One region of the Streptomyces sp. NPDC048211 genome, then DNA from elsewhere that is predicted to be linked to it. Evidence: riboswitches for the same ligand, from Rfam matches in the RefSeq annotation. Region 1 holds a riboswitch; the other holds the start of a gene.
The links. A riboswitch is a leader RNA that binds a small molecule or an ion and turns the genes downstream of it on or off. The one in region 1 is predicted to bind ZMP and ZTP.
Positions count from the first base shown of each region.

Region 2: linked by a shared signal. The riboswitch ahead of ACGFZA_RS39245 (bifunctional 5,10-methylenetetrahydrofolate dehydrogenase/5,10-methenyltetrahydrofolate cyclohydrolase) and the one ahead of ACGFZA_RS36585 (phosphoribosylaminoimidazolecarboxamide formyltransferase) in region 1 are both predicted to bind ZMP and ZTP.

Region 1 covers NZ_JBIDAD010000014.1:147,902-162,844, forward strand. The annotation lists gene ACGFZA_RS36530 (DUF4193 domain-containing protein) at 121-417, shown strand; gene ACGFZA_RS36535 (hypothetical protein) at 431-1,414, shown strand; gene ACGFZA_RS36540 (DUF3093 domain-containing protein) at 1,495-1,956, opposite strand; gene ACGFZA_RS36545 (PaaI family thioesterase) at 2,015-2,599, shown strand; gene dut (dUTP diphosphatase) at 2,599-3,132, shown strand; gene ACGFZA_RS36555 (DUF3710 domain-containing protein) at 3,134-3,898, shown strand; gene kdpF (K(+)-transporting ATPase subunit F) at 4,225-4,314, shown strand; gene kdpA (potassium-transporting ATPase subunit KdpA) at 4,322-5,986, shown strand; gene kdpB (potassium-transporting ATPase subunit KdpB) at 6,013-8,109, shown strand; gene ACGFZA_RS36575 (potassium-transporting ATPase subunit C) at 8,116-8,793, shown strand; gene ACGFZA_RS36580 (ABC transporter ATP-binding protein) at 8,902-9,636, shown strand; ZMP/ZTP riboswitch at 9,674-9,757, shown strand; gene ACGFZA_RS36585 (phosphoribosylaminoimidazolecarboxamide formyltransferase) at 9,789-10,940, shown strand; gene ACGFZA_RS36590 (ATP-binding protein) at 11,150-13,693, shown strand; gene ACGFZA_RS36595 (response regulator) at 13,827-14,519, shown strand; gene ACGFZA_RS36600 (OB-fold nucleic acid binding domain-containing protein) at 14,629-14,943, shown strand, end outside.
Region 2 covers NZ_JBIDAD010000021.1:55,222-70,164, reverse strand. The annotation lists partial or broken gene ACGFZA_RS39290 (hypothetical protein) at 127-216, shown strand; gene ACGFZA_RS39285 (hypothetical protein) at 227-424, shown strand; gene ACGFZA_RS39280 (EF-hand domain-containing protein) at 770-982, opposite strand; gene ACGFZA_RS39275 (hypothetical protein) at 1,225-1,539, opposite strand; gene ACGFZA_RS39270 (hypothetical protein) at 1,771-1,944, shown strand; gene ACGFZA_RS39265 (lamin tail domain-containing protein) at 2,322-2,807, opposite strand; gene ACGFZA_RS39260 (PucR family transcriptional regulator) at 3,673-5,226, opposite strand; gene ACGFZA_RS39255 (FAD binding domain-containing protein) at 5,441-6,262, shown strand; gene ACGFZA_RS39250 (molybdopterin-dependent oxidoreductase) at 6,259-9,006, shown strand; gene ACGFZA_RS39245 (bifunctional 5,10-methylenetetrahydrofolate dehydrogenase/5,10-methenyltetrahydrofolate cyclohydrolase) at 9,021-9,878, opposite strand; ZMP/ZTP riboswitch at 9,901-9,986, opposite strand; gene ACGFZA_RS39240 (glycoside hydrolase N-terminal domain-containing protein) at 10,412-12,844, opposite strand; gene ACGFZA_RS39235 (right-handed parallel beta-helix repeat-containing protein) at 13,006-14,886, opposite strand.

The DNA.
Region 1 (14,943 bases):
TCGATTGAGTAACAGACCTTGATGTGAGGCAAAATCTCCGCCTCGGGTCGGGCACAAGTCCGGCCTCTCACGCGTTACGTGCGCTGAGACACCGCAGACACCCAGAGGGGGAGAGCGACAATGGCAACGGATTACGACACCCCACGCAAGACCGACGACGACGTCGATCAGGACAGCCTTGAAGAGCTCAAGGCTCGCCGGAGCGACAAGACGGCTTCCGCCGTCGACGTCGACGAATTCGACGCGGCCGAAGGACTGGAGCTGCCCGGCGCAGACCTGTCCAACGAAGAGCTGGCCGTAAGGGTCCTGCCCAAGCAGGCCGACGAATTCACGTGCATGAGCTGCTTCCTCGTGCACCACCGCAGTCAGCTGGCCCGCGAGAAGAACGGCCAGCCGATCTGCCGCGACTGCGACTGAGGTCCGGTCGGCCGTGGCAGGGGACACACCGTTCCGGAAGCGGCGCACCCGGCGCAAGGAAGGGCCGGAGGCGCAACAGGGCGGTACAGGCCCGGCAGAGGGCGTAGCAGCGCCTGCCGAGCGGTCCGCCCTGCCACCCACGCCGGGCGAACAGGACGACGAGCGGGGCCGGTCGGCCTCGCTCGAAGCAGTCGAAGCGGCTGTGGCCGCCATCGAGGCGGCTGCGGAAGTCGACGCGGCCGACAGGGCCGGACAGGTCGACAGGACGGAGCCCGTGACCGGGGCAGGCCGTCTGAAGTCAGTGAAACGGGGCGTACGCAAGGGCGGGGAGAGCGCCAAGGCGGCGATCGGTCATATCGCCGACCTGATCATCGATATCGCTCCCCGCGTCCCTGTGCGCGACCTCGCCACTCTGCGCAGGCAGTTCCCGGGCCTGGGGCCCGAGGAGATCGCCGACCGGCTCATCGCCGGCGCGAGCAGGGCCACCGCGACCGTTGGCGCCGGAATCGGCGCGGCGGCCATGATGCCCGTGCCGCCGGCCATGCTGGCCGAGCTGGCCGCGGAGATCACCGGTGTGGCCGCGATCGAGATGAAGCTCGTCGCCGAACTGCACGAGGTCTACGGACAGCGCCCGCCGGGCGGTATCGGACGGCGCTCCAACGCCTACCTCACGTCCTGGACGGAGGAGCGCGGCATCGACGTCACCCACCCCACGACGGTCAACGCGGCGCTCGGCGGCCAGATGAAGCGCGAGCTCCGCCAGCAGATCATGAAGCGCACCGTGCGGGATCTGCCCAACCTCATCCCGTTCATGATCGGCGCCGCCGTCGGCGCGATGATGAACCGGCGCGACACCAAAAAACTCGCCGAGCGGATCAGGAAGGACCTGCGCAAGCGCCAGGTCCCCTGGGACCGGCTGACGGAACTGCCGCCGCTGGAGCGCCCGGAGCGCCCGTACACCGCCCTGCCCGGGGATCCGAAGGGCCTGGAGGGCTGAGAAGCCCGGTGCGGGCCGCACGAGACCTGCGCGGTCCGCGCGAGACCTGCAGAGCCCGCGCGAACCGGCCGGGGCCCGGGTCAGGCCGCCGGGGCCGCCGCCTTCAGGGCCGCCGCGAGCGCCTGCGGCTCGCGCGTCGACAGATAGACGTACGGGGTCGGGTCCTGCGGGTCGGTCACCTCCACGCGCACCGCGGTGGGGATGTAGCTGCGCAGCAGCATGAACGCCCGGGTGTCCGCCTTGTACGAGCGCCAGGCGCGTGCCTCCTCGGCGCCCAGCACCTCGGCATCGCCGAGCGCCGACACGGGGATCCGCGCGTCGCCCGCGACGAGGGCGCCGGCCACCACCCGGATCCGGGCGGAGCCGTACGAGCTGACCGCCACCGCCGACAGGGCGGTGCCGCCCGCCAGCCCGGCGAGCAGCGGCAGGGTGCCCAGTGGCAGGAGCATCAGCGCACAGGCGATGCCGACCAGGACGGCGATCAGCCACCACGAACGGGGTGCGGTGAGACGTTCGTCGAAGGGCGGGGTGGAAGGCTGCATGGACCCAAGCTTGGCACGGCGCGACCTGCGGGTACCCGCGCGGGTAAGGTCTGCGCCTGTGAGTGGAACATCTGCGGCTCTGAAGCCCCCGGCCGACGCGGTGAAACCGGTCCGGCACCCCGACGCCCCGGCACCCGGCGAGCTGCTGGGCGCGCACTACGAACACTGTTTCGGATGCGGCGACGGACAGCCGCACGGGCTGCACCTCCAGGCGCGGGCCGGCGAGGGTGTCGGCGTCACCGCCGAGTTCACCGTGCAGGCCGCCCACCAGGGCGCTCCGGGCCTCGCTCACGGCGGCGTGCTGGCCACCGCCCTCGACGAGACGCTCGGCTCGCTGAACTGGCTGCTGCGCGTGATCGCGGTGACCGGACGGCTGGAGACCGACTTCGTCCGCCCCGTGCCGGTGGACACCGTGCTGTTCCTGGACGCCGAGGTCACCGCCGTGCACGGCCGGAAGATCTACTCCCGGGCGACCGGCCGGATCGGCGGCCCGGACGGGCCCGTGGCGGTCCGGGCCGAGGCCCTGTTCATCGAGGTCAAGGTCGACCACTTCATCGACAACGGCCGCCCGGCGGAGATCCGGGCGGCGATGGCCGATCCCGACCAGGTCAAGCGGACCCGTGCCTTCGAGGTGAACCCGTGATGCGCCATCCCGTCGATGTCCTGATCCGCCGGGTCGACCCGGACGTGCCGATTCCGGCCTACGGGCACCCGGGCGACGCCGGGGCGGACCTGGTCACCACCGAGGCCGCCGAACTGGCGCCGGGCGAGCGGGCCGTACTGCCGACCGGGGTTTCGATCGCCCTGCCGGACGGGTACGCGGCGTTCGTGCACCCTCGGTCCGGTCTCGCCGCACGCTGCGGAGTCGCCCTCGTGAATGCTCCGGGGACGGTGGATGCCGGGTACCGTGGAGAGATCAAGGTGATCGTCATCAATCTCGACCCGCGCGAGTCCGTGCGGTTCGAGCGGTTCGACCGGATTGCCCAACTGGTCGTGCAGCAGGTCGAGAAGGTGCGCTTCCACGAAGTGTCGGAGCTTCCCGGTTCGGCGCGGGCCGAAGGGGGCTTCGGGTCCACCGGCGGTCATGCCGCCGTTGATGTTGATGGCGTCCGGGGCGGGGTTCCCCAGGGCGGGAACAGCTACGCTTCGGTCGAATCCGACCGGGAAGGAAAGTGACGTGTTCGGACGTCGCAAGAACAGTGGTTCCGCCGATGACACGGCGGACGAAGCGCGCGAGGCCGAGCAGGTCGTCGACGAGCGGGATGGCGCCGAGAGCGGATCGCGCCGGACGAACCTTCCGCCGGCACCGCGGCCGGACGGCCCGTGGGACATCGACGAGGTCTCCCAGCCCGGCGAGGGCAGGGTCGACCTGGGCGGCATCTTCGTGCCCGGTGTCGAGGGCATGGAGCTGCGCGTAGAGGTCGCCGGTGACGCGATCGTCGCCGCCACGGTCGTGCTGCGCGACAGCGCGATCCAGCTGCAGGCCTTCGCAGCCCCCAAGAAGGAGGGCATCTGGGGCGAGGTCCGCGAGGAGATCGCCTCCGGTATCACCCAGCAGGGCGGCATCATCGACGAGGTCGAGGGCCCGCTGGGCTGGGAACTGCGTGCGCAGGTCCCCGTACAGCTTCCCGACGGGGCGAACGGCGTGCAGATGGTGCGCTTCGTCGGTGTCGACGGTCCGCGCTGGTTCCTGCGCGGAGTGATCTCCGGACAGGGTGCCGTGCAGCCGGAGGCCGCCGGCCTCCTGGAGACGGTCTTCCGGGACACCGTGGTCGTCCGCGGCGACGGCCCGATGGCGCCGCGCGACCCGATCGTCCTCAAGCTCCCCAACGACGCCCAGATGGTCCCCGAGGGCGTCCAGCAGGAGGAGCAGGAGGGCTCGAAGTTCTCGGGCGGCATGGCCGGCCTGCAGCGCGGTCCCGAGATCACCGAGGTGCGCTGACCCGCACCCCGTAAGCACCGGCCGGTGGCCCGTACCCCCTCGAAGGGGTACGGGCCACCGGCTTCTGTGCGTCCGGGGGCGGAGCAGGGCGCCGGCGGCCCGTATGGGGCGCGTATCGGGCACGTACAGGCGCCGTCAAGGCCGCGCCCGTCCCCGTATGGAAGCCATCAACGCAGGTCACGGAGGTGCGGGAGGGAGGTTTGCTCAGGAGGTCCGAGAAATCCGCACCTCATCCAGGAGCACCCGATGGCCGACCTGGCCTTCGTCGTCACCACGATCGCGGTCTTCGCGCTGGTGGCACTCATTGCCAAGGGGGTGGCGAAGCTGTGACTGCCGAAAACGTGGTCGGCCTCGTCGTCGCCGTAGCCCTGCTGGGCTATCTCGTCCTCGCCCTTCTGTACCCGGAGAGGTTCTGAGCCCGATATGAGCCCCGTCCTCGCCGGCGTGCTCCAGGTACTCGCGCTCGTCGTGGCGCTGGGTCTGGCGTACCGCCCGCTCGGTGACTACATGGCCGGCGTCTACTCCTCCCCGAAGCATCTGCGGGTGGAGAAGTGGATCTACAAGGCCATCGGCGCCGATCCGAACACGGCAATGCGCTGGCCCGCCTATCTGCGCGGCGTCCTCGCCTTCTCCGCCGCGAGCGTCCTCTTCCTGTACCTGCTGCAGCGGCTCCAGGGCTCGCTGCCCGGTTCGCTCGGCTTCGCCTCGATCGACCCCGATCAGGCGTTCAACACCGCGGCGTCGTTCGTCGCGAACACCAACTGGCAGTCGTACTACGGCGAGCAGGCCATGGGCCACGTCGTGCAGACCGGCGGCCTCGCGGTGCAGAACTTCGTGTCGGCATCCGTCGGCATCGCCGTCGCGGTGGCACTCGTCCGCGGTTTCTCCGCCACCCGCAGCGGTGAACTCGGCAACTTCTGGTCCGACCTGGTGCGTGGCACCGTACGGATCCTGCTGCCGATCGCGGTGATCGGCGCGCTCGTGCTGGTCGCCTGCGGAGCGATCCAGAACTTCTCGGGTATCCACGAGGTCGGGCAGTTCACGGGCGGCTCACAGCAGTGGAACGGCGGCGCGGTCGCCTCGCAGGAGGTCATCAAGGAACTGGGCACCAACGGCGGCGGCTACTTCAACGCCAACTCGGCCCACCCCTTCGAGAACCCCAACGGGCTCTCCAACCTCTTCGAGATCTTCCTGATCCTCGTCATCCCGTTCGCCCTGACGCGCACCTTCGGCCGCATGGTCGGCTCGCTCAAGCAGGGGTACGCGATCCTCGCGACGATGGGCGTCATCTGGCTCGGCTTCACCGCGCTGATGATGTGGACCGAATTCGCCCACCACGGACCCGCGTTCGAGATCGCGGGCGGGGCGATGGAGGGCAAGGAGAACCGGTTCGGTGTCGGTGGCTCGTCCATCTTCGCGGTCGCCACCACCCTCACCTCGACCGGTGCGGTGAACTCGTTCCACTCCTCGTACACCGGCCTCGGCGGCGGCATCACGATGCTCGGCATGCAACTCGGCGAGATCGCGCCCGGCGGTACAGGCTCCGGTCTCTACGGGATGCTGATCATGGCCGTCATCGCGGTGTTCATCGCCGGCCTGATGGTCGGGCGCACGCCGGAGTACCTGGGCAAGAAGATCGGCACCCGCGAGATCAAGCTCGCCGCCTGCTACATCCTGATCACGCCGGCCCTGGTGCTCTGCTTCACCGCCGTCGCGATGGCCCTGCCCACGCCGGGCAACTCGATGACCAACTCCGGCGCGCACGGCTTCTCGGAGATCCTCTACGCCTACACCTCCGGCGCCAATAACAACGGCTCGGCGTTCGCCGGGCTCAACGCGGACACCCAGTGGTTCAACACCACGATCGGGCTCGCGATGCTGCTGGGCCGGTTCCTGCCCATGGTGTTCGTCCTGGCCCTGGCCGGCTCGCTCGCCGAGCAGCGGCCCGTACCGGCCACCGTCGGCACCCTCGGCACGCACAAGCCGCTCTTCAGCGGGCTGCTGGTCGCCACCATCATGATCATCGCCGGTCTGACCTACTTCCCGGCCCTCGCTCTGGGGCCGCTGGCCGAGGGGCTGGCGTCATGACCATCCGTACGAAGCAAGAGGACGCGATGTCCACAGTCACGCCGGCCCGCGCGCCGCACCAGGACACCCAGGCCGGGACCGTTCCCGAAGGGCGCGTCGGCGCCGGGCTGTTCGACCCCCGGATGCTGATCGCCTCCTTCCCCGACGCGATACGCAAGCTCGACCCCCGGACCATGGTCAAATCCCCGGTGATGTTCGTGGTGCTGATCGGTTCGGTGCTCACCACCGTGCTCGCCGTTCTGGACCCGACGGACTGGTTCGGCTGGGCGATCGCCGTCTGGCTGTGGCTCACGACGATCTTCGCCAACCTGGCGGAGGCCGTCGCCGAGGGCCGCGGCAAGGCCCAGGCCGACACCCTGCGCAAGGCCAAGACCGACACCGTCGCCCGCAGGCTGACCGGGGCGGCAGAGGAACGGATCCCCGGAACCGACCTGCGCATCGGCGATCTGGTCGTCTGCGAGGCCGGCGACATCATTCCGGGGGACGGAGATGTCGTCGAGGGCGTCGCCAGCGTCGACGAGTCCGCGATCACCGGCGAATCGGCCCCGGTCATCCGGGAGTCCGGCGGAGACCGCAGCGCCGTCACCGGCGGTACGAAGGTGCTCTCCGACCGCATCGTCATCAAGATCACCACCAAGCCCGGCGAGACCTTCATCGACCGGATGATCGCTCTGGTCGAGGGCGCGGCCCGGCAGAAGACGCCCAACGAGATCGCCCTGAACATCCTCCTGGCGTCCCTCACCGTCGTCTTCCTGCTCGCCGTCGTCACCCTCCAGCCCTTCGCGGTCTACGCCGGCAGCGAGCAGTCCATGATCGTGCTGGCCGCGCTGCTGGTCTGCCTGATCCCGACCACCATCGGCGCGCTGCTCTCGGCGATCGGCATCGCCGGCATGGACCGTCTCGTGCAGCGCAATGTGCTCGCCATGTCCGGGCGCGCCGTCGAGGCGGCGGGTGATGTCTCGACGCTGCTGCTCGACAAGACCGGCACCATCACCCTCGGCAACCGGCAGGCAGCCGCGTTCCTCCCCGTCCCGGGTGTGACGGAGGCCGAACTGGCCGACGCCGCCCAGCTCTCCTCGCTGGCCGACGAGACGCCCGAGGGCCGGTCCGTGGTGATCCTCGCCAAGGAGAAGTACGGCCTGCGCGAGCGTCACCAGGGCGAGCTCGCCCACGCCGCGTGGGTGGCGTTCACCGCCCAGACCCGGATGTCGGGTGTGGACGTGGACGGCCGCAAGGTCCGCAAGGGCGCGAGCGGATCGGTCGTCGCCTGGGTGAGGGAACGGGGCGGCAGCGTCTCCCCGGACGCGCAGGCGCTCACCGACCGCATCGCGCAGGCCGGCGGCACCCCGCTGCTGGTGGCCCGCGAGGACGCGGACGGTGCCCGGGTCCTGGGTGTCATCCACCTGAAGGACGTGGTCAAGGAGGGCATGCGCGAGCGGTTCGACGAGCTGCGCAGGATGGGCATCCGCACGGTCATGATCACCGGCGACAACCCGCTGACCGCGAAGGCCATCGCCGAGGAGGCGGGCGTCGACGACTTCCTCGCCGAGGCCACGCCCGAGGACAAGATGGCCCTCATCAAGCGGGAGCAGGCCGGCGGCAAACTCGTCGCGATGACCGGCGACGGCACGAACGACGCCCCGGCGCTGGCCCAGGCCGATGTCGGCGTGGCCATGAACACCGGAACCTCGGCCGCCAAGGAGGCCGGGAACATGGTGGACCTGGACTCCAACCCGACCAAGCTCATCGAGATCGTCGAGATCGGCAAGCAGCTCCTGATCACCCGGGGCGCACTGACGACGTTCTCCATCGCCAACGACGTCGCCAAGTACTTCGCGATCATTCCCGCGATGTTCGCCGTGGTCTACCCGGGCCTGGACAAGCTCAACATCATGGACCTGTCCTCGCCGCGGTCCGCGATCCTGTCCGCCGTGATCTTCAACGCGCTGATCATCGTCGCGCTGGTCCCGCTCGCGCTGAAGGGCGTCCGGTACCGGCCCAGCGGGGCCGACTCCATGCTCCGGCGGAACCTCTGCGTCTACGGGCTGGGCGGCCTGGTCGCCCCGTTCATCGGCATCAAGATCATCGACCTGATCATCTCCCTCATCCCCGGAATCGGCTGACCTGCCATGAACACCTCCCTCGGAAACTCCGCCCGCCTGTTCGGGGCCGGGCTGCGCGCCCTGCTCGTCCTCACCCTGGTCTGCGGCGTCATCTACCCGCTCGCCGTCACCGGCGTCGCGCAGGGCCTCATGCCCGGCCACGCCAACGGCTCCGAGATCAGCTCCCATGGCAAGGTCGTCGGCTCCGAACTCATCGGCCAGCGCTACGACCTCCCCCTCAAGAAGGGCCAGGAGACCCCGGACCCCGACCTCAGGTGGTTCCAGCCCCGCCCCTCCAACGGCCTCGGCACCAACAGCGTCAACACCCAGTACTCGCTGATCCTCTCCGGCGCGACCAACCGCTCCGGCGACAACAAGGAACTCATCGACTGGGTCACCGCCGCCAAGGCCGCCGTGGTCAAGGACAACTCCGTCCCCGGCCACCCCGTCAGCCCCTCCCAGGTACCGGCCGACGCCGTCACCTCCTCCGGCTCGGGCCTCGACCCCGACATCTCCCCGGCCTACGCCGACCTCCAGGTCAACCGTGTCGCGGCACGCAACCACCTCGACGCCGCGCAGGTCGCCCGGCTCGTCGACCAGCACACCGACGGCCGCATCCTCGGCTTCGTCGGCGAACCCCGCGTCAACGTCCTCCAGCTCAACATCGCGCTGAAGCAGCTCGCGCACGAGGCCGGAACGCGCTGAACACCCCGAATGCCCGGGTCCGGCCACCACGGCCGGGCCCGGGCATTGCCCGGCCCCGTGCCGCATGCACATACTGGCGGCCGACAGGACCGACACACGGGGAGCGACATGACCGAGAGCACTGCCGCCACGGGCACCGGCGGGGAGGGCGGCACGACCGTCGCCGAGCGGCCGATGGTCCGGATCGAGGACCTGCACCGCTCCTACGGCTCCGGGGCCGGCGCCGTGCACGCGCTGCGCGGCGTGTCCTTCGAGGTGCCGCGCGGTGAGCTCGTCGCCCTCAAGGGGCGTTCCGGCTCCGGCAAGACGACCCTCCTCAACCTGGTCGGCGGCCTCGACACCCCCGACAGCGGCCGGATCACGGTGGACGGCACGGATCTCTCCACGCTCGGCGAGAACGGGCTGCTGGAGCTGCGCCGCGACCGGGTCGGCTTCATCTTCCAGTCGTTCGGCCTGATCCCGATCCTGACCGCGGCGGAGAACGTCGGCGTGCCCCTGCGGCTGCGCAAGGCCGATCCGCGCGAGCGCGAGGAGCGGGTCTCGCTGCTCCTCTCCCTGGTCGGCCTCGCCGATCACGCCGCTCAGCGCCCCGGCGAGCTCTCCGGCGGCCAGCAGCAGCGCGTCGCGATCGCCCGCGCGCTCGCCAACCGGCCCGCCCTGCTGATCGCCGACGAGCCCACCGGACAGCTCGACGCGGAGACCGGCCTCGCGGTGATGGAACTGCTGCGCGCCGTCGTCCACAGCGAGGGCGTCACCGCGCTCGTCGCGACCCACGACGCCCAGCTGCTCGGCCTCGCCGACCGCGTGCTGGAGCTCAGCGACGGGCACATCATCGAGCACTGACAGCGGAGTTGGCGGCTTTGCACCGGGTTCCCTAGAATCGCCGCGTCGTGACTGGCGAGGGTGGATCACCACCGGGGAGCGACCCTCCACGGAGGAGCCGCCGACCGCCTGGGCGCTCCGTCGGCCCGTCCGACCTGGAGTGTCCAGTGCGCATGCGTTACGGAATGAACCCCCAGCAGGCCGCCGCCGAAGCCGCTCCCGTACATCCGGGGCGCCCGCCGCTGAAGGTGCTGAGCGGTGTCCCGTCCTATATCAACTGGCTCGACGCCCTGAACGCCTGGCAGCTCGTCCGGGAGGCGGCGGACGTGCTCGGTGTGCCGGCCGCGACCTCGTTCAAGCACGTCTCGCCCGCCGGGGCGGCACTGGCCGGTCCGGTGGACGAGGCCGTCGCGCGCCTCCACGGCGTCGATCCCGCCACCGTCGGACCGCTGACCAGCGCCTACCTGCGGGCCCGGGACGGTGACCCCAAGTCCTCGTACGGGGACTTCGCCGCCGTCTCGCACGAGGTCGACGCCGAACTGGCCGAGCTGCTCGGCCGCGTCGTCTGCGACGGGATCGTCGCGCCGGGCTATGCGCCGGGCGTGGCCGACGCGCTGAGCCGGAAGAAGAACGGCACCTTCCTCGTCATGGAGGCCGACCCGGGCTTCACCGCCCCGGCCGCCGAGTCGCGCGAGGTCTTCGGCCTCCGGCTGTCCCAGGAGCGCGACCCCGTGCCCGTGTCCGAGGAGGCGGTCGCGGACGTCGTGACCGGCGAGGTTCCGGCCGCCTCCCGCCGGGACCTGCTGCTCGGACTCGTGGTGCTGCGCCGGACCCAGTCCAACGCGGTGTGCTACCTCAAGGACGGCATGGCCCTCGGGATCGGCGCGGGTCAGCAGTCCCGGGTGGACTGCACCCGGCTGGCCGGAGCCAAGACGGACACCTGGTGGCTCCGCAGGCATCCGCTGGTGCGTGATCTCGCCTTCCGTACGGGCATCCGCCGGCAGGAGCGGATCAACTGGCAGATCCGGCTCGTCGAGGGGGACCTGACCGCCGACGAGCGCGACCGCTGCCGGGACGCCCTCGGCGGCGAGCCGCCCGAGCTGGACGCGGCGCTGCGCACCGAATGGCTCGGCCGGCTGACGGGTGTCTCCTTCGTGTCGGACGGCTCGCTGCCGTTCCGCGACAACGTCGACCACGCCCGGCGCCACGGGGTGACGTGCATCGCGGAACCGGGTGGCTCGATCCGGTCCGACGAGGTCGAAGAGGCCTGCCGCGCCCACGGCATCGCCCTGGCACGCACCGGCCTGCGGCTCTTCCACCACTGACGGCGCCCCGCCCCGCCCCGGCCGAATCGCCTCCGGCCGGGGCGGGGCGGGTTGCGGCGGCGGAGGCATCAGAGTTGCGTCAATACGGAACGCACCCACACCCCCCGCCCGATATGCCGGAAATTCACGGGGTAGTTTCGACAGTGGCTGCCGCATCGGCAGCCACCGGTCTCCGTGAGAAGATCCGGTTTCAGGAAGACAATGGGGCCATGGCGCGCGGCAAACTTCGGATCTACCTCGGTGCGGCACCCGGCGTCGGCAAGACGTACGCGATGCTCTCCGAGGCGCACCGCCGTGTGGAGCGGGGCACCGACTGCGTCGTCGGCTTCGTGGAGCACCACGACCGGCCCCGTACCGAGGTCATGCTGCACGGCCTCGAACAGATCCGGCGCCGCGAGATCGAGTACCGCTCCGCCGTCTTCACCGAGATGGACGTCGACGCCGTCCTGGAGCGCGCCCCGGCCGTCGCCCTGGTGGACGAACTCGCGCACACCAATGTGCCGGGCTCCCGCAACGCCAAGCGCTGGCAGGACGTCGAAGAACTGCTCCAGGCCGGCATCGACGTGGTCTCCACGGTCAACATCCAGCACCTGGAGTCCCTCGGCGACGTCGTCGAGTCCATAACCGGCGTACGCCAGCGCGAGACGGTGCCCGACGAAGTCGTCCGCCGCGCGGACCAGCTCGAACTCGTCGACATGTCGCCCCAGGCGCTGCGCCGGCGGATGGCCCACGGCAACATCTACAAGCCCGACCGGATCGACGCCTCGCTCTCCAACTACTTCCGCCCCGGCAATCTCACCGCCCTGCGCGAGCTGGCCCTGCTCTGGGTCGCCGACCGGGTCGACGAGTACCTCCAGCAGTACCGCGGCGAGCACAACATCCGCACCACCTGGCAGGCCCGCGAACGCATCGTCGTCGGACTCACCGGCGGCCCCGAGGGCCGTACCCTCATCCGCCGCGCCTCCCGCATGGCGGCCAAGGGCTCCGGCAGCGAGATCCTCGCCGTCTACATCGCCCGCAGCGACGGACTGACATCGGCCTCGCCCAAGGAGCTGACCGTCCAGCGCACGCTCGTCGAGGACCTCGGCGGCACCTTCCACCACGTCATAGGCGACGACATACCCTCCGCGCTCCTCGAATTCGCCCGGGGCGTCAACGCCACCCAGATCGTCCTCGGCTCCAGCCGCCGCAAGGCCTGGCAGTACATCTACGGCCCCGGCGTCGGCGCCACCGTCGCCCGTGAGTCCGGCACCGACCTCGACGTCCACATCGTCACCCACGACGAAGTCGCCAAGGGCCGCGGCCTCCCCATCTCCCGGGGCGCCCGCCTCGGCCGGGCGCGCATCATCTGGGGCTGGCTCGTCGGCGTGGGCGGCCCGGTCCTCCTCTCGCTGCTCCTCAAAGGCATGGAGAACGGCCCGGGGCTCGCCAACGACGTCCTGCTCTTCCTCTTCATGACCGTCGCCGCGGCCCTGCTCGGCGGACTGCTGCCCGCCCTCGCGTCGGCCGCCGCGGGCTCGATGCTGCTGAACTACTGGTTCACCCCGCCCACCCACACCCTGACCGTGCAGGACCCCGAGAACTTCGTCGCCATCGTGATCTTCTTCGCGGTGGCCGCCGCGGTGGCCTCGGTCGTCGACCTCGCGGCCCGCCGCACCCACCAGGCCGCCAGACTGCGCGCCGAGTCCGAGATCCTCTCCTTCCTCGCCGGAAGTGTGCTGCGCGGCGAGACCACCCTGGACGCCCTGCTGGACCGGGTCCGCGAGACCTTCGGCATGGAGTCCGTCGCCCTGCTGGAGCGGCAGAGCGACGTCGACCCGTGGACGTGCGCCGGCAGCGTCGGCCCGGCGCCGGTCGCCCGGCCCGAGGACGCCGATGCGGACATGCCCGTCGGCGACCACATGGCCCTGGCCCTCTCCGGCCGGGTGCTGCCCGCCGAGGACCGTCGTGTGCTCGGCGCCTTCGCCGCCCAGGCCGCCGTCGTCCTGGACCGCCAGCGCCTGGTCGGCGAGGCCGAGAAGGCCCGTCGCCTGGCCGAGGGGAACAGGATCAGGACCGCGCTGCTGGCCGCCGTCAGCCATGACCTGCGGACCCCGCTGGCCGCCATCAAGGCCGCCGTCAGCTCCCTGCGCTCCGACGACGTCGCCTGGTCCGACGACGACGAGGCCGAACTCCTCGAAGGCATCGAGAACGGTGCCGACCGCCTCGACCACCTCGTCGGCAACCTCCTCGACATGTCCCGCCTGCAGACCGGCACCGTCACCCCGCTGATCCGTGAGATCGACCTCGACGAGGTCGTGCCCATGGCGCTCGGCGGCGTCCCCGAGGACAGCGTCGACCTGGACATCCCCGAGACGCTGCCGATGGTCGCCGTCGACCCCGGGCTGCTGGAGCGCGCCGTCGCCAACATCGTCGAGAACGCCGTCAAATACAGCCCGGAGGGTGAGCGCGTCACCGTGGCCGCCAGCGCCCTGGGCGCCAGGGTCGAGCTACGGGTGGCCGACGGCGGCCGCGGCGTGCCCGACGAGGCCAAGGAACGCATCTTCGAGCCCTTCCAGCGCTACGGCGACGCCCCGCGCGGCGCCGGGGTGGGCCTGGGGCTCGCGGTGGCCCGCGGCTTCGTGGAGTCCATGGGCGGCACGCTGGGCGCCGAGGACACCCCGGGCGGAGGCCTCACCATGGTCCTGACCCTGAAGGCGGCCTCGGGGTACGTTCCCACCACCCCCGACCTGCCCGCGCGGGTCACCTCATGATCCGCCGCGAGCTCCGGGGCCCCCGTGCGGCACGGACGCACGGGCCTGCGTGCGGGCCCGCACGCGGAATTCCGCACCGGCCTCCGTCCAGACCTCCGTACCGACTCACGTACAGCAGAAAGGCAGGACCGCGATGACCCGGGTGCTTGTGGTCGACGACGAGCCGCAGATCGTACGCGCCCTCGTGATCAACCTGAAGGCGCGCAAGTACGAGGTGGACGCCGCGCCCGACGGGGCCACCGCGCTCCAGCTGGCCGCCGCGCGCCACCCCGACGTCGTCGTCCTGGACCTGGGGCTCCCCGACATGGACGGCGTCGAGGTGATCAGAGGCCTGCGCGGCTGGACCCGGGTGCCGATCCTGGTGCTCTCCGCCCGGCACACCTCCGACGAGAAGGTCGAGGCCCTGGACGCCGGGGCCGACGACTACGTCACCAAGCCGTTCGGCATGGACGAGCTGCTGGCCCGGCTGCGCGCGTCGGTGCGCCGCGCCGAGCCCGTCGGTCAGGACGGCGGCGACGCGGTCGTGCTCGTGGAGACCGAGGGTTTCACCGTCGACCTCGCCGCCAAGAAGGTCCATCGCGAGGGACGCGACGTGCGGCTCACCCCCACCGAGTGGCACCTGCTGGAGGTCCTGGTCCGCAACAGCGGCCGCCTCGTCAGCCAGAAGCAGCTGCTCCAGGAGGTCTGGGGGCCCTCGTACGGCACCGAGACCAACTATCTGCGGGTCTACATGGCCCAGCTGAGGCGCAAGCTGGAGGCCGACCCCTCCCACCCCCGGCACTTCGTCACCGAACCGGGGATGGGCTACCGCTTCGAGCGCGCCTGAGAGATCGCGGCCGGGCATTCCGCGGGGGCCGACGGGCCCGGCCGGGTCCCCCGTTCGAGTGAGACGGCGGCCACCCTCCAGGACCCCCGGAGACCGGTACCCTTCGGGTATGAGTGCTGTTCCTCGTTTCGAGAAGTCCCAGAAGGCCGAGCGGCCGTCCGGGCGCTTCCGGCGAATGCTCGACCGGCTTTCCAGCTCCCAGGAGGACCTGGAGTGCGAGGAGCTGGCGGAGGACTCGCAGGCATCGGGCTGCACCCGGATCTCCGAGTGCAGTGACCGGCAGATCGTGAAGGTCACTGGTACCTTGCGGACGGTGACCCTGCGACCGCGCGCCGGAGTGCCCGCCCTGGAGGCGGAGCTCTTCGACGGCACCGCGCCGCTCGACGTGGTCTGGCTCGGCCGCCGCTCCATCGTGGGCATCGAG
Region 2 (14,943 bases), on a different contig from region 1:
GGTGTACCGAAAATAGCGAGGGAGCAGTTCCAGGTGTGGACTGCCCGACGGATCCGGCCCGGGTGAACCGGGCCGACTGCCGCGACGGCACGGTTCATCCGTCACGGCAATGCTGGAGGATTTCGCATGACGACCGAGTTGCAGGAAAGGTTCTACCGTCGGATCGACGCTGTGCTGCGGTCCGAGGACGACGGACACATCGCCTGGTTCTTCAGGGACCGGCAGTATGTGCGCTACGACCTCAAGGCCGACCAGGGGGTGGCCGGGCCGAAGGGAGATCGCCGGGAACTGGCCGGGACTACCGCACTCCTTCACCCGCGGAGTCGACGCCGCGCTGAACCGCCGGGACAGGCCGACCGTCGGCTACCTGTTCGAGGACGACCAGTACGTGCGCTACGACCTGGCCGCGACCGAACCGACCTGACCCGGCTACCCCAAGCCCATCCGCGGCAACTGGCCTTTCTACGGCTGAGACCCACAGCGCGGGCGGCACCAGCGGCCCTGCGCCGCTGGTGCCGCCCGCGCCAGGCACTGCCGGCTGAGCACGCCGGCGTCTGATGCTCGCGCTCCGAACGCCGCCTCCCGTTCACCGGCAATCAGGGAGACCGGGGGTGCGGCGGTCGACACGACGCGCCGACCGCCGCACCCGACGCCCTGCGGGATCGTCGCCCTCGCAGTGCGTGCTACCGCGCCGAAACTGCGAGGCCGTGGAGGCCGGCGTCTGTAACACCGAACGTAGTCCCTGCCCATCGGGGCAGACGGCGCCTTATCAGGCGAGGAAGGACGTGAACTCGGCCAGCGTGATCCTCCGGTCGCCGTCGGAATCGGCGCCGCGCACGAGGTCGGCGAGCTTGATGTCCTGGACGGTGCCGGAGTGTGCCTGGCCGTAGTCCCTCAGTTCCCGCAGTCGGATCTCTCCGTCTCCGTCCGTGTCGATCGTGTCGAAAAGCTCCTTGGCCTCGGCCTCGGTCAGCTTGCCCATAGTGTCTTCCTGCCTGTCTGTCGTTCGCATGTCGGGTACGGCGGTGCCGCCGCAAGGGCACCGGTGTCGTGCAAACCGGGTCGGGAGCCGGGTGGGTTCAGCGCAGTTCTGTACACCGGCTGACGACGTCGCCCCACGGTTGTCGAACCAGATACTCGTCCCGCGGGAGTTGACGCACGGGCGCCCCGCCTCCGGTTCCTGGGTGAGGTTCAGCGACCGGGGTCCGGCCGCTCGTTGTCGAGTCAGTCGGGCAGTCCGACGCGAACGGATTCAAACCGCGTGAAGTCCCCGTCCCCGGGCAGCACAAGGCGATCCGGACGGCCCTGGCAGTCCGTGCCCGGGTAGAGAAGAACCGGGACGCCGGTGTCGTTGGCGACGAAGTGCCTCGGCGCAGGAGGCCCGCCGACGTTCAGACAGCCGTCGGCCGGATCCTGGTACGTGGTGGCGTCGATGGTGAGTGTTCCCTCCGCAGCCTGCGCCGAGGCAGGAACCGCGACGGACAGGAGGATTGCGGCGGCGGCCGCACCCAGCACCGTGGTAACACGTCGAAAGTTCATAACTTGATCCAATCCAACATCACCGCGGCAGCACGGTCTCCCCCGCTCAAAGATCACTCTGCCGAGGGAGAGGTGACCCCCGTTTCGCTCACATCGGCACAGCAGCCCGACCTGCTGAGACCCCTCGTCGCGGTTCGTCGCCCCACACATGGCATTCCTTCAGTTGTGCACCCTGCCGGTGAAGTCGCGCCGATCGGTGGCGGCGGGATCGCGCCGCGCCAGACCGGCCGCATGACACAGGCACCAAGGGTGTACGGCGCCGAGCATGAGGCCCCGGCACCAGGGCCGCGGCCCGGCCACGACTACCGCGAGCTGACCGGCGGACCCCTGCACGGGCAGCCGATCGAGGAGAGCGGCTGGCCACACGAGCACATCACCAGCGGGCGCGCACGTGATCACCTCTGACAACGCCTGCGGACCGGGCCGGCATGCCTCGTAGAGACCGACGTTCAGCCGCCCCGCCCCCCGTTCGGGAAGGCGCTGCGACCTGATCACGCAGCCGTCAACGGTCCAGTTGACCCGTCGCGTCCGCGACGCCCGCCTCGATCCCGGCGGTATGGCGACGAACCCAGCGGAAAGACCCGGAAGAAGCGGCTTCCGGGTGACGGCGGCCTCGGGGGCCGGAACACGATGCCCGGGCTCCGGGCCGGTCGGCGAGTTGGGACGGCCGGGGTAGGGGTCCGGGCAGGGCGGCTGCCCGGACCCCTGGAGAGGAGAGTGAAGAGACGTCTGCCGTGGGGCGGCAGTCAGCCCTTCACTGTCCTCGGTTTCGTGTCCTGGGTTCAGCGGTGGTGGTGTCCACGGCCTCGGCCCCAGGATTCGGTGTCGACGGTGCGACCCCGATCGTCGCGCAGGGTGGCGGTGTCGGAGTAGTTGTCCCAGACGTAGTGGTGCCGGTCCTGGTAGAGGTCGGTGCGGGTGTCGCGACCGATGCCGGTGTGTACGCGGACGGTGGCGTGGCCGGCGAGGCGGACGTCGTCGAAGCGGTAGCGGTTGCCGTCACTGCTGCGCAGGGTCCAGCCGTCCAGGTTCACCGCGCGGCGGCTCTGGTTGGTGATTTCGATCCACTCACGGTTCAGGGACCGGTTGGAGCCGTTGTCACGTCCGGGGCTGTCGGCCTGGACGTCGCTGATCACGACCCGGGCCTGGGAGTGGTGGCGGTCATGGTCCTGCGCGGACGCCGGCAGCGCGACGGCCGAAACGAGAGCACCGGCCGTAAGCACGGTCGCGGCGATACGGCGGGTAGCCGAAGAAGCAGACAAGGTGATGTCTCCTCAAGAACAGTGCCCTGCCAGCCGGCAGCAGCCGGTAGCGGGCGGAACCGTCTCGACCCGTCCCGGGCCGAGAACCAGAACACTGCGCCGAACAACCGGCCCGCGACAGGCATACCCGACCCGGTTACCAATTAGGGACATTTCCGCAACTCTCATCTGCAACCGGCACGCATATGCGGCAGACGTGGCCCTGACATTCACTGACCGCTACACCCACCCGTTCAACCATCAACAGCAAGCCCTTCCATACCCCGGCGTACATCCCGGGGCGCCAACCGGCGCACCACCCGCACGGCCCACCCCATCTTCGTAACGACCACTCCGCACGTTTCTTCGCACGCATGGCTCGCTGTCGTCCGAGCGTGCGAGACGGTTCACCGAAGCGCCGGCCGTACCCTCCCGTCCCGCACACACCCGATCCCGCGAACGTCTGCCTCCACGGGGGCTTACAGATCCCGCACACCCCCAGGGCCACCCGGCCGACAGACGGTGCGCGTTGCCCCCTCCCCCGGGCACCCTCGAAGCTGTCGGATCAGCTCGACCGTGCGCTGCTGAAGCTCCGGACCCGCAGCAGGGCCGGCGACCGCAGCGCGACAAACCAGGCCACCGGGGGGCGAGCCCTTCGGGCTCAGCTGCCCGGTGCGAACGCCGTACCGCGGGGGAACTCACCGCGCCCTGCCGGCCGAGTTCGTCTCACGCGAAGACCCGGTCAGGGAGGCGGCCCAGGATCTCCTCGATCCGGTCCTGCTATGCCTCCGGTCGGGGTCGGAGGACGCAGTTCAATCCGGTCCCCACCGGCTGGTATCGCCGGGCACCCGCCAGGCGGTCGAAGAGTGGGGCCTCTCGGTCGGAGCCTCGGTCACCGGGCGGTTGCAGCCGACGAGCGTGCACACCGATCACTCATGACGCCATCGGCATGGCACAGCAGAGCGGTCGACAGGTCGAGGCGGTCGGTGAGCCGGGACAGGTCCCGGCCGGTGAAGTGCTCGATGCGCCGGACCCGGTAGTGGACGGTGTTGACGTGAAGGTGCAGGGCTTCCGCCGTGCGCGCCCATGATCCGTCGCAGGCCAGGAATGTCCTCAGGGTCTCCAGGAGCGGGGCGGCGGACGCGCTCCCGATGTCGAGCAGGGGCCCGAGGACGGTGCGGCTGTATACGGTGCGGACCTCGGCCGGAACGCCGCTCAGCAGGGTACCGAGGCTGGTGAGGGCCGAGGCGTCGGTCAGGAGCGAGGTGTCCGGAGCGGTGCTGCGGGCCGAGGCCAGAGCGTAGCGGGACTCGGCCAGGGCTCCGGCCAGGCCGTCGGGACCGGCAGCCGGTGATCCGATGCCGCCGTGCAACGGCACCAGCGGGTCGCCGGCGGCAACGCGCGACCAGATCTCGGCGAGTCGCACGGCCACGGCCGCCTCCGGCACCACCGCGAAGGCGGTACCGTCCGGGAGGCGCCCGACGGCAGCGGGCCCGGGCCCGGAGCAGGCGAGCGCCTCGTCGAGTGCCGCCGCCGCCCGCCCCGGCCGACGCTCACCCGTGGCGGCGGTGATGACGCGATAGGGGCCGTGGGCCGGCAGCCCAGCGGCCCGCAGCCTGTCCTCGACACCGGTCGCGTCGCCGTCGGCTCCGGCAAGAAGCGCGCCGAGGTCCTCAGCTGCCTGGTGTTCAGCGGCCCGGTGCCGGGCCTGTCTCTTCTGGCAGTGGCTCAGGACCGCGGCCACCTCGTGCAACAAGCGGGGCGGAGCGGCGTCGGGCAGATACAGATGCCAGCGTTCGTACGGGGAGGCGGTGTCGGAGTCGACGGGGACCGTGACGCCGGTGCCATCGGCCAGGAGTCTCACGGCCTCGTGGGCGGCGAGTGCGTCCGCGCCCTTCGTGGCCGAGACAGTGCGGCCGGCCGGGGTGAGGACGTAGGCGACGGCCGCGTCCGCCAGGTGGGCGAAGGCTGTGGTGAGGATCGCGTCCGGACCGGCGTTCTGGGCAACGAGGCGGCTCAGCCGGTCGCGGATGTGCTCCGGCAGTGCGTGCCGACGGCTCAGCTCACCCCACTGCTGCAGGTAGACCCGTTCGGTGACGGCCCGGAACATCACATGCGCGGGTACGGCGGCCACGGGTATGCCATGCCGCGCGCACGCCTGGATCACGTCGTCGGGGACCGAGCCGCGTGTCTCTTCCCCTGCCAGCAGCACTGCGGCGCCCGCCTGCTTGAGCGCGGAGACGAATCGCTCCGCCCGCCCCTGGCCCTTCACCGGTGTCCACCACACCAGTCCGGTGAGCACCACCTCGCCGGGCCGCACGAAGCGGGCGGGTTGCTCCAGGTCGGTGACGGTCACGCCGCTGATCTCGTTGCGCAGGAGGGCGTCATCGGCCCAGAGCGGGCGCAGTCCGAGGGACTCGTCGTTGAGGAGGTGTTCGACGTGCATGTGTGCTCTGGCTCTCTGTGCGGTTGCCGGGCACGGGGGCGCGTGCCCGGCATCTCGCATTCACCAGGTGGATACGAGTTATCGCATCGTAAGTGCAAGGCTAATCGGGCGCTATGCCTCTTGGATGATCGTCCATGAAACGGGCTGGGAAAGCGTGTGTTTCCGTGTGGTGAACCAGTCGTTTTCGCCCGGCCGGCTTGCTTGACTGACGCTCATGGACCTGAACACGGTGGCTGAGATCCGGGACGCCCGGCAACCTGCGCCCTGGCGGCCGGGCGACGCCTGGCTCGGCGGCGGCACCTATCTGTTCTCCGAACCGCAGCCGCACCTGCGCCGCCTGATCGACCTGAGCCGGACGGACTGGACACCGGTGGAACTCCGCCCGGACGGCTCCCTGGAGATCGCCGCCACCTGCACCATCGCCCGGCTCTCCCGCTTCGCGAAGGATCTCGACGCCGACGCGGCGCCGCTCGTCGAGCAGTGCTGCCGGGCCTTCCTGGCCTCCTTCAAGATCTGGAACATGGCCACCGTCGGCGGGAACCTCTGCAACGCACTCCCGGCGGGCCCGATGATCTCTCTGACGGCCTCACTGGACGGGGAATGCCTGTTGCTCGCCCAGGACGGTGTGCGGCGCCAGGTACGCGTCGCCGACTTCGTGACCGGCGCAGGGCTCAAAGACCTCGCCGAGGGCGAGTTGCTGCGGTCCGTCACCGTGCCGGCCCGCGCGCTGGACTGCCGTACGGCGTTCCGGCAGGCATCCCTGTACGGGCTGGGGCGCTCCGGAGTGCTGGTCATCGGCACGCTGGACCCTGTCGACGGTTCGCTGGCGGTCACCATCACCGCGGCCACCGTGCGGCCGATGCGGCTCTGGTTCCCGTTGCCCCCGACAGCCAAGTCACTACGGGCGGCGATCGGGTCCGCCGTCGCCGCTGACGAGTGGTTCGACGACCTCCACGGGCTACCGGAGTGGCGGCGTCACATGGCATACCGGTACGCGGAGGAGATCCGCCAGGAACTCGCGGAGGTGCCGGCATGAGGATCGAAGTCAACGGCCGCTGCCACGAGGAGGACCCGCAACCGGGCCAGTGCCTCCGCACCTACCTGCGCGAACGCGGCTGGTTCGGCGTGAAGAAGGGCTGCGACGCCGGAGACTGCGGCGCATGCACCGTCCACGTCGACGGCGAGCCCGTGCACAGCTGCCTCTACCCTGCCTTCCGCGCCGACGGCCGCACGGTCACCACCGTCGAGGGCCTGGCCGCACCAGATGGCGAACTCCACCCCGTACAGCGGAAGTTCCTGGACGCTCAGGGCTTCCAGTGCGGCTTCTGCACCGCCGGCTTCCTCATGACGACGGCGGCGCTCGACGAGGAGCAGCTCGCCGACCTCCCCCGGGCGTTCAAGGGAAACCTGTGTCGCTGCACCGGCTACCGGGCCATCGAGGACGCGGTGCGCGGCGTCTGCCACGTCGAGGCTCCGGAGGCCGGTGAGAGCGTCGGGCGCAACCTGCCCGCCCCCGCCGGCCCCCAGGTCGTCACCGGTACGGCCCGTTACACCTTCGACCTCGACGTCCCGGGCCTGTTGCACATGAAACTGCTGCGCTCCCTACACGCCCACGCCCGCATCACAGCCATCGACACCACCGCCGCCCTGCGCGTCCCCGGCGTCCACGCCGTGTTCACCCACTACGACGCCCCCGAACGGCACTTCTCCACCGCCCGCCACGAACACCCCACGGAGGACCCCGACGACACCCGCGTGCTCGACGACACCGTCCGCTACATCGGCCAGCGCGTCGCCGCCGTCGTCGCCGAGAGCGAAGCCGCCGCGGAGGACGCCTGTCGCCGCATCGAGGTGACGTACGACGTCCTGCCCGCCGTCCTCGATCCGGAGGATGCGATGCAGCCGGGCGCACCCGTCGTCCACGACAAGGACGCGACGACCGCCCGGATCTCCCGCCCGCTCGCCAATGTCGTCGGCGAGGCCCACGGCGAGATCGGCGACGTCGAGGCGGGCTTCGCCGACGCCGACGCCGTGTACGAGGAGACCTTCCACACCCAGCGCGTCCAGCACGCCAGTCTGGAGACGCACGGCGCGGTGGCCTGGCTCGACGAGGACGGGCGACTGGTCGTACGGTCCAGCACGCAGACCCCGTTCCTCACCCGCCGGGCCCTGTGCGCCCTTTACGACCTGCCCGAAGACAAGGTCAGGGTCGAGGCGGGCCGGGTCGGCGGAGGCTTCGGCGGCAAGCAGGAGATGCTCGTCGAGGACATCGTCGCACTGGCCACTCTGCGCCTCCGCCGGCCGGTGAAACTGGAGTACACCCGTGCCGAGCAGTTCTACGGTGCCACCACCCGCCACCCCTTCACCATCCGCGTGAAGCTCGGCGCTCGCCGCGACGGCACCCTCACCGCGCTGCAACTGCGTGTCGTCTCCAACACGGGCGCCTACGGCAATCACGGCCCGGCGGTGATGTTCCACAGTGTCGGCGAGTCGACGGCCGTGTACCGCGCCCCGCACAAGAAGGTCGACGCGTTCTCCGTCTACACGCACACCGTCCCGGCCGGCGCCTTCCGCGGCTACGGGCTCGGTCAGGTGATGTTCGCCGTAGAGTCCGCCCTCGACGAGCTCGCCCGCCGACTCGGTCTGAATCCACTGGAGTTCAAGGAACGGAACATCATCGGACCGGGCGAGCCCATGCTCTCCCCGGGCGGCGAGGAGGAGGACCTGCACATCGCAAGTTACGGCCTCGACCAGTGTCTGGGCATCGTCCGCCGCGCCCGGTCGGAACAGGTCACCGAGCCCGTACCCCACGGCTGGCTGGTGGGCGAGGGGGCCGCGCTGGCGATGATCGCGACCGGACCGCCCGGCGGCCACTTCGCCGACGCCCGCGCGGTCCTGCTGCCGGACGGCGCCTTCGATCTCGCCGTGGGCACCGCCGAGTTCGGCAACGGCACGACAACCGTGCACCGGCAGATCGCGGCGGGCGAACTGTCGACCACCGTCGAGCGGATCACCGTCCGCCAGTCCGACACGGACGTCGTGCGCCACGACACGGGGGCCTTCGCCTCGACCGGCGTGGTGGTCGCGGGCAAGGCAACCCTGCGCGCCACCCGCGCCCTGGCCGACCTGCTCCTCGACTTCGCCGCCGCCCACCTGCATGTCCCACGCGCCGACTGCCGGCTGGCGGAAGAGGCGGTGCTCCACCCGGGCGGACGCCTCCTTCTGAAGGAGTTGTACGCGGCCGGCCGGGCGGTCGGGGTCGAGTTCGCCGCCGACGGCCACTTCGGCGGCACCCCACGCTCGGTCGCCTTCAACGCCCAGTGGTTCCGGGTCGCCGTCGACCCCGGCACCGGCGAAGTCCGTATCCTGCGCAGCGTGCACGCGGCTGACGCGGGCAAGGTCATGAACCCCATGCAGTGCCGGGGGCAGGTCGAGGGCGGGGTCGCCCAGGCACTCGGCGCCACCCTCTTCGAGAGTGTGCGCGTCGATGCCCGCGGCGCAGTGGAAACCGCCGCCTTCCGCCGCTACCGGCTCCCCCAGTACGCCGACGTCCCCCGCACCGAGGTCCACTTCATGGAGACCGCGGACGCCATCGGGCCGCTGGGCGCCAAGTCCATGAGCGAGAGCCCGTTCAACCCGGTCGCCCCCGCCTTCGCCAACGCCCTGCGGGACGCCACCGGCATCCGCTTCACCCGACTCCCCCTGACCCGCGACCGCATCTGGCTCGCTCTCCACCAGTCCGGTCGGCCGGATCACCCCAGGGCGAGCGGCTCCTCATAGCCGCTTCAGTGCTCTCAGAAGCCGAGTTGGTTCGCTGCGGCTTCCACGGTCTGCGCGAGCAGGACGGCGATGGTCATGGGTCCGACGCCGCCGGGCACGGGAGTGATCAGACGGGCGCGGGTGCGGGCGGTCTCGAACCCCACGTCTCCGACGTTGCCCGGGTTGTATCCGGCGTCGATCACCACCGCTCCGGGCTTGATGTCCTCGCCCCGGATCAGCCGGGGCCTCCCCACGGCCGCTACCACGACGTCCGCTTCCCGGACGATCTCCGGCAGGTCCGCTGTGCGTGAGTGGCAGTACGTCACCGTTGCATCCCTTGCGAGAAGGAGCATCCCTGCCGGCTTGCCGAGAATCGCACTGCGGCCCACCACGACCGCGTGCTTGCCGACGAGATCGACGTCGTATGCCTCCAACAGCCGCATGATCCCGCCGGGAGTGCAGGACACGAAGCCCGGCAGCGCGAAGCTCATCGCGGCGAAGGAATGCATCGTGACCCCGTCGACATCCTTCTCCGGGGCAATGGCCTCGAATGCCGCTCGCTCGTCGATGTGCGGGCCGCAAGGATGCTGAAGCAGGATCCCGTGGACTTCCGGATCACCGGACAGGCCGGCGAGGGTATCGATCAGTTCGGCGGTCGTGGTGGTGGCCGGCAGTCCGATATGCCGGGACTGGATCCCAGCCTTCGCGCACCGCGCGCGCTTCATGCGGACATACGTGGCCGACGCGGGATCCTCCCCCACCAGCACCGTCGCCAGACAGGGACCGGAACCCGTGCGCCGCGAGATCTCCATCGCCTTGGCCGCAGCCCCTTCGACGATGGATTTGGCGAGACCGGTGCCGTCCATGAGCTGGGCTGTCTGAGTCGCGGGCATCATTGCTCTCCAGGCGTTGCTGACCACTCGCCCAGGCGCACGGCAATGACATCTCGTCAGACCGCTCCCCGGTGGTTCTCCACCTCAGCGCCAGTCACGGCCCACACCGCACTGTAGTGCGTGCACCACTTCACGCACGATGGTCCCGGCCGGCTTCCCGTCCCGCCCCCAGCAACGGGCGGTCATCATGTAGCCGTCAGGCGCGACGCGACCTCCCGCATGCCTGGGGCGTACGGAGTGCCGACCTTTACCTTCCTCCTCACAGGTCTCTACTCAATTCTCGAACTGACACATGGTGTCCATGGCTCCCAGTCCTCCCCCTTTCCGGGCGGGCGTTGGCATACCGGCCGAATCGCTGTGCCTACGCGGAGCCGGATGGGCAGATGTCCTGAGTGCCCACGCCGGTGCGGGAAGTCAGTGACCGTTCTGCGGCGTGAGGGCGCAGACGTGATCCGCAGGCCCCGGGGAGCCCGGAGCCGGGCCGCGGCGCGGCTCGTCGTCGCGCCGTCGGCCCGGTGGCCCGCTCCCCCGCGTCAGTGCCCCGTGGGCCGGGCGGTCAGCAGGTACCGGCCGCCGCGGCGGGTATCGAAGGACACCACGCACTCCTCCGGCCGGTCGACTCCGGCGCCCCCGACGTCCACCGGGTGCGGGGTCCGGACACGCACCGGGTTGCCGAGCAGCGAGCGCACCTCGGCGTGCGTGATCCCGTCCGCCGTCCAGGCGAGGTCGACCTCGAATCCGCCCCTGGCCCGCAGCCCTCGGAAGGAGCCGGAGGGCCAGGACGCGGGAAGCGCCGGCAGCAGGGCGATCTCCTCGGCGTGGCTCTGCAGCAGCATCTCCGTGATGCCGGAGATCCCGCCGAAGTTTCCGTCGATCTGGAACGGCGGGTGCAGGTCGAAGAGATTGGGGGCGGTGCGCGCGGGGGTGAGCAGGTCCGCCAGGTGCTTGTAGGCCCGTGCCGGGTCCAGGAGCCTGGCCCACATGTTGATCTTCCAGGCGAGGGACCATCCCTGACCTGCCGTTCCGCGCAGTTCCAGGCTCTTCACCGCGGCGGCGGCGAGTTCGGGAGTCGTGCGCGGATTGATCTGCGCGCTCGGGAAGACGCCGTAGAGGTGGGACACATGACGGCTGCGGACCAGCGCGGCCTCCTCCCAGTCCTCCAGCCACTCCTGGATCTGGCCGAGGTACCCGACCCTCGTGGGCGCGAGGCGGTCGCGGATCTCACTGACCCGCTCGACGAATCCGGGGTCCCGGCCCAGTTCCCGGGCGGCCTTCCGGTAGGCGTCGAACAGGTCCCGCAGGAGCTGCATGTCGATGGTGGGACCGGCACAGATGCTGACGCTCTCGCCCTCGTCCTGGTGATGGGTGACCTCGGGGGACTGCGAGGGGTTGGTGACGAGCCAGCCGGTCTTCGCGTCCACGACGAGCGTGTTGGCGAAGAACTCGACCGCGCCCTTCATCACCGGGTAGTTGCGGCTCAGCTCGCCCCGGTCGCCCGTGAAGCGGTAGTGGTCCCAGAGCATCAGGCAGAGCCAGGCGCCACCGGTCGGCCACATGCCGTACTGCGCGGCGTCCACGGGCGCGGTCCCCCGCCAGCCGTCCGTGTTGTGGTGCAGCACCCAGCCGGGCGCGTCGTACATGGCTTTGGCGGTACGGGTACCGGACTCGGCCAGTTCGTGGACCATCTGCACGGCCGGGTCCCAGCACTCCGCCAGGTTGGCGGGGCCGGCCGGCCAGTAGTTCATCTCGAAGTTGATGTTGACGGTGTACTTGGACTCCCAGGCCGGGTTGAGGCTGTCGTTCCACAGGCCCTGGAGGTTGGCCGGCTGACCGGGTGTCCGGGAGCAGGAGGCCAGCAGGTAGCGCCCGTACTGGAAGTACAGGGCGGCGAACTGCGGGTCCTTGCCGTCCGAGAAGAGCGGGATGCGCTCGTTGGTGGGCAGAGCGGTGCGCTCCGAGGGGCCCAGATCGATGGCGACCCGGGAGAACAGTCGCCGGTAGTCGCCCACGTGCCGGGAGCGCAGGTGATCGTACGACCGGACGGCCGCCGGGGCGAGGTGGCGGCGGGCCCGGTCCTTGGGGTCGGCTCCGGCGTCCAGGTAGTTGCGGTAACTGGTCGCCATGGAGATCAGCAGGGTCACGCTGTCGGCTCCCTCGACGGTCAGCGCGCCGTCGGCGGTGGACACGCGGCCCCCCTCGGTCCGCGCCCGGGCGAGCGCACGGAAGCGCACGGACCCGGGCAGGCCGTACCAGTCGCCGCTGACCCCGTCGAGTGCGACGGTGTGCGCGTCCACGGTGGCGACGGTCGCCCGCTGCGGAGTGGTGAAGCGCGCGGTGAAACCGATGGCTCCCGGTGTGTCGGCGGTCATCCGTACGACGATGACCTGGTCGGGGCTGCTGGCGAAGACCTCTCGCACATGGCGGACTCCGGCGCGCGTGTAGCCGGTGCGTACGACGGCGGTCTCCAGGTCCAGCTCGCGTTCGTAGTCGGTCACCTCACCCGCGGTGTCGAAGGCGAGTTCGAGGTCGCCGAGCACCTGGTAGGCGACCTGCTCGGAGGGGCTGCCGATGAAGTCGGTGTCGATGAGCCGCTGCGCCTGGTTCCACTTCTCCTCCACCACCAGGCGGCGGATCTCGTCCAGGTGTGTTCCGGCACCGGGACGGACGTAGTCGTGCGGGCCTCCGGCCCACACGCTGTCCTCGTTGAGCTGGAGCCGTTCGGTGTCGGTGCCGCCGAAGACCATGGCGCCGATCCGGCCGTTGCCGACCGGGAGCGCCTCGAGCCATTCCGCCGCCGGGGACCGGTACCACAGGCGCATGGGGTTGGGTCCGTGCACGGAGCCGCCGGCCGCCGGCGCGGCGTCACCGGCCGCACCGGCCGCCTGCGCGCTTCCGGCGCTCAGGGCCATCGACGCCGCGGATGCTCCGGCAACGGCCAGGACGTTGCGCCGGGACAACTCGGACATGGGGTGCCTCCAGATGTGGGGTGCGGTGCGGGCGGGTGACGGGGCGGGGAGCGCGGCCGCCTCCCGCCCCGGGGTGCGGAGGTACGGGCCCGTACGGGCGGGGGCCGTCGCCGGTCCCGGGGGCGGGCCCGTACCTCTGGCGGTGTCCGGTCAGTGACCGGTCACTGGGTGTCGCCCTCGGGCAGCGGGTACGGGAAGTCGGCGGAGACACCGATCTTGTCGTACTCCATCTTCGAGGCGTCGTAGCCGTCTTCCCAGTTGGCGTTCTTCACGTCGTTGCACTGGTAGCTCTGGTAGCTCTGGTCGGTGGTCTTGCCGACCTCGATGTCCTCGAAGCTGAAGCCGCAGCCGCCGGCGTCCATGTGGACACCGCGGGTTCCGCTGTCCGGCATGGAACCGTCCGGAATCACATCGCCGATGACCATCTGGCGGACGTGGTTGTCGATCGTGTGCGGTTCGACGTTGCTGACGCCGTAGGTGTAGAAGGCGCCCATGTCACCGCTGTCCAGGCCCGCCTGGTCGATGCGCAGGTACTCGAAGGTGTTGTCGCGGGCGTAGTCGTCCGCAGGCGCGACCTCGGGCCGCGCTTCGAGGCTGATGCCGTAGCGCGCGCTGTGCTTGATGTGGCTGTGGCTGATCGTGTTGTGACCGGTGTTCATGAGCTCGATGCCGGAGGCGTCGCCGGGCACCAGTTCGCCGTAGTGGGTGATGTAGTTGTTGGTCAGCAGGTGACCGTTGGAGGTGTTGCCCTCGCCGGGGTACGGGCCCTCCACCTTGATGCCGTCGCCGCCGATGTTCTCCAGCAGGCTGTCCCTGACCGTCAGTCCGTCGTTGGCGAAGAGGGCGTACACCGCGTGGAAACCGGTGTCGGAGATGTGCAGCCGGGACAGGGTGATGTCCTTGCTGTTGGTCACGGTGACGGCGCCGAAGCGGTTGCGGGGCATCTCGATCTGCCGGTCGTACTCGGGGTACTTGTGCGGTTCGCCTGAGTCGCCGTCACTGATCCAGCCGTTGCGGTACCAGTCGACGAAGTCGGTGTACTGGAGGGAGAGCCCGTCGAGGGAGATGTTCTGCACGCGCCGGTCCGGGCTGGGCCCGGCCAGGTTGAACAGGGTCTTCACGGTGGGCCGCAGGACGGTCACGTCGTTGATGTCGCCGCGCGGCTTGTAGTACACCTGGCCCTTCTTGAAGTCCATGTAGTACTCGCCCGCCTGGTCCAGGAAGTCCAGCGAGTTCTGCAGGAAGTAGCGGGAGCCGCCGCGGGAGTTCATCAGGGCGTAGCGGGTCCAGTACTTCAGGGTCATCTGGTTCTTCGCCGGGTTCCAGTCCCGGATCGGGACGGTGTCGGTGAACCAGCTCCAGCTGCCGCCCGACCAGACGACGGCCGAGGCCTGGTCGAGATTCCAGCTCGCGTCCCAGTCGCCGGGGCTGGAGTAGAGCCACTGACGGACGGCCTCCTTCTCAGGCTCGGAGAGCACGGAGGTCATGTAGGGGGCCCACTCGTCGTCGGACTTGCGGTTGGGGTAGCGGGCCGTGGTGGCGCGCTTGCCGTCCTCGAAGAGGGTGTAGAAGGGCTTGTCCGTGCCGACGTCCGCACGGTAGATGCCGTCCTTGTACTCCTCCCAGCCGGTGACCGGGGCAGCCCCCATCACGCGGGCCTTGCCCGCGCCGTCGTAGGAGCGGTAGACGACCCGGTGCCCGTCGGCACCCGAGTCCCGGTCGTCGAAGTCGATCGTCGTGGAGACCGGGTAGTCGCCCGCGCGCAGATTGACGTTGATGTCGCAACGCATACGCCCGGGACGGTTGAGGCCCTTGTCGCGGATGTGGTCGCGGGCGCCTTCGATGGTCTTGAAGGGGCTGGCTTCGGTGCCTTTGGCCCGGTCGCTCCCGTCGGGCGCGACGAAGAGAGCGGTGGCCTTGCAGCCGGTCGCCCGCGCCTGCGCATCCGGCACGTTCAGTGTCGCTCCGCTGACCAGCAGGGCGCCGGCCGCCAGCAGCAGGGGAAGTCTTGACCTTTGTCGTACGAGGGTGGTGAGGGGCATGAGGTCTCCTTGCCACGTGCGTTATGTGGCTCTGTCGTTCGGCCGTGGACGTGCGAC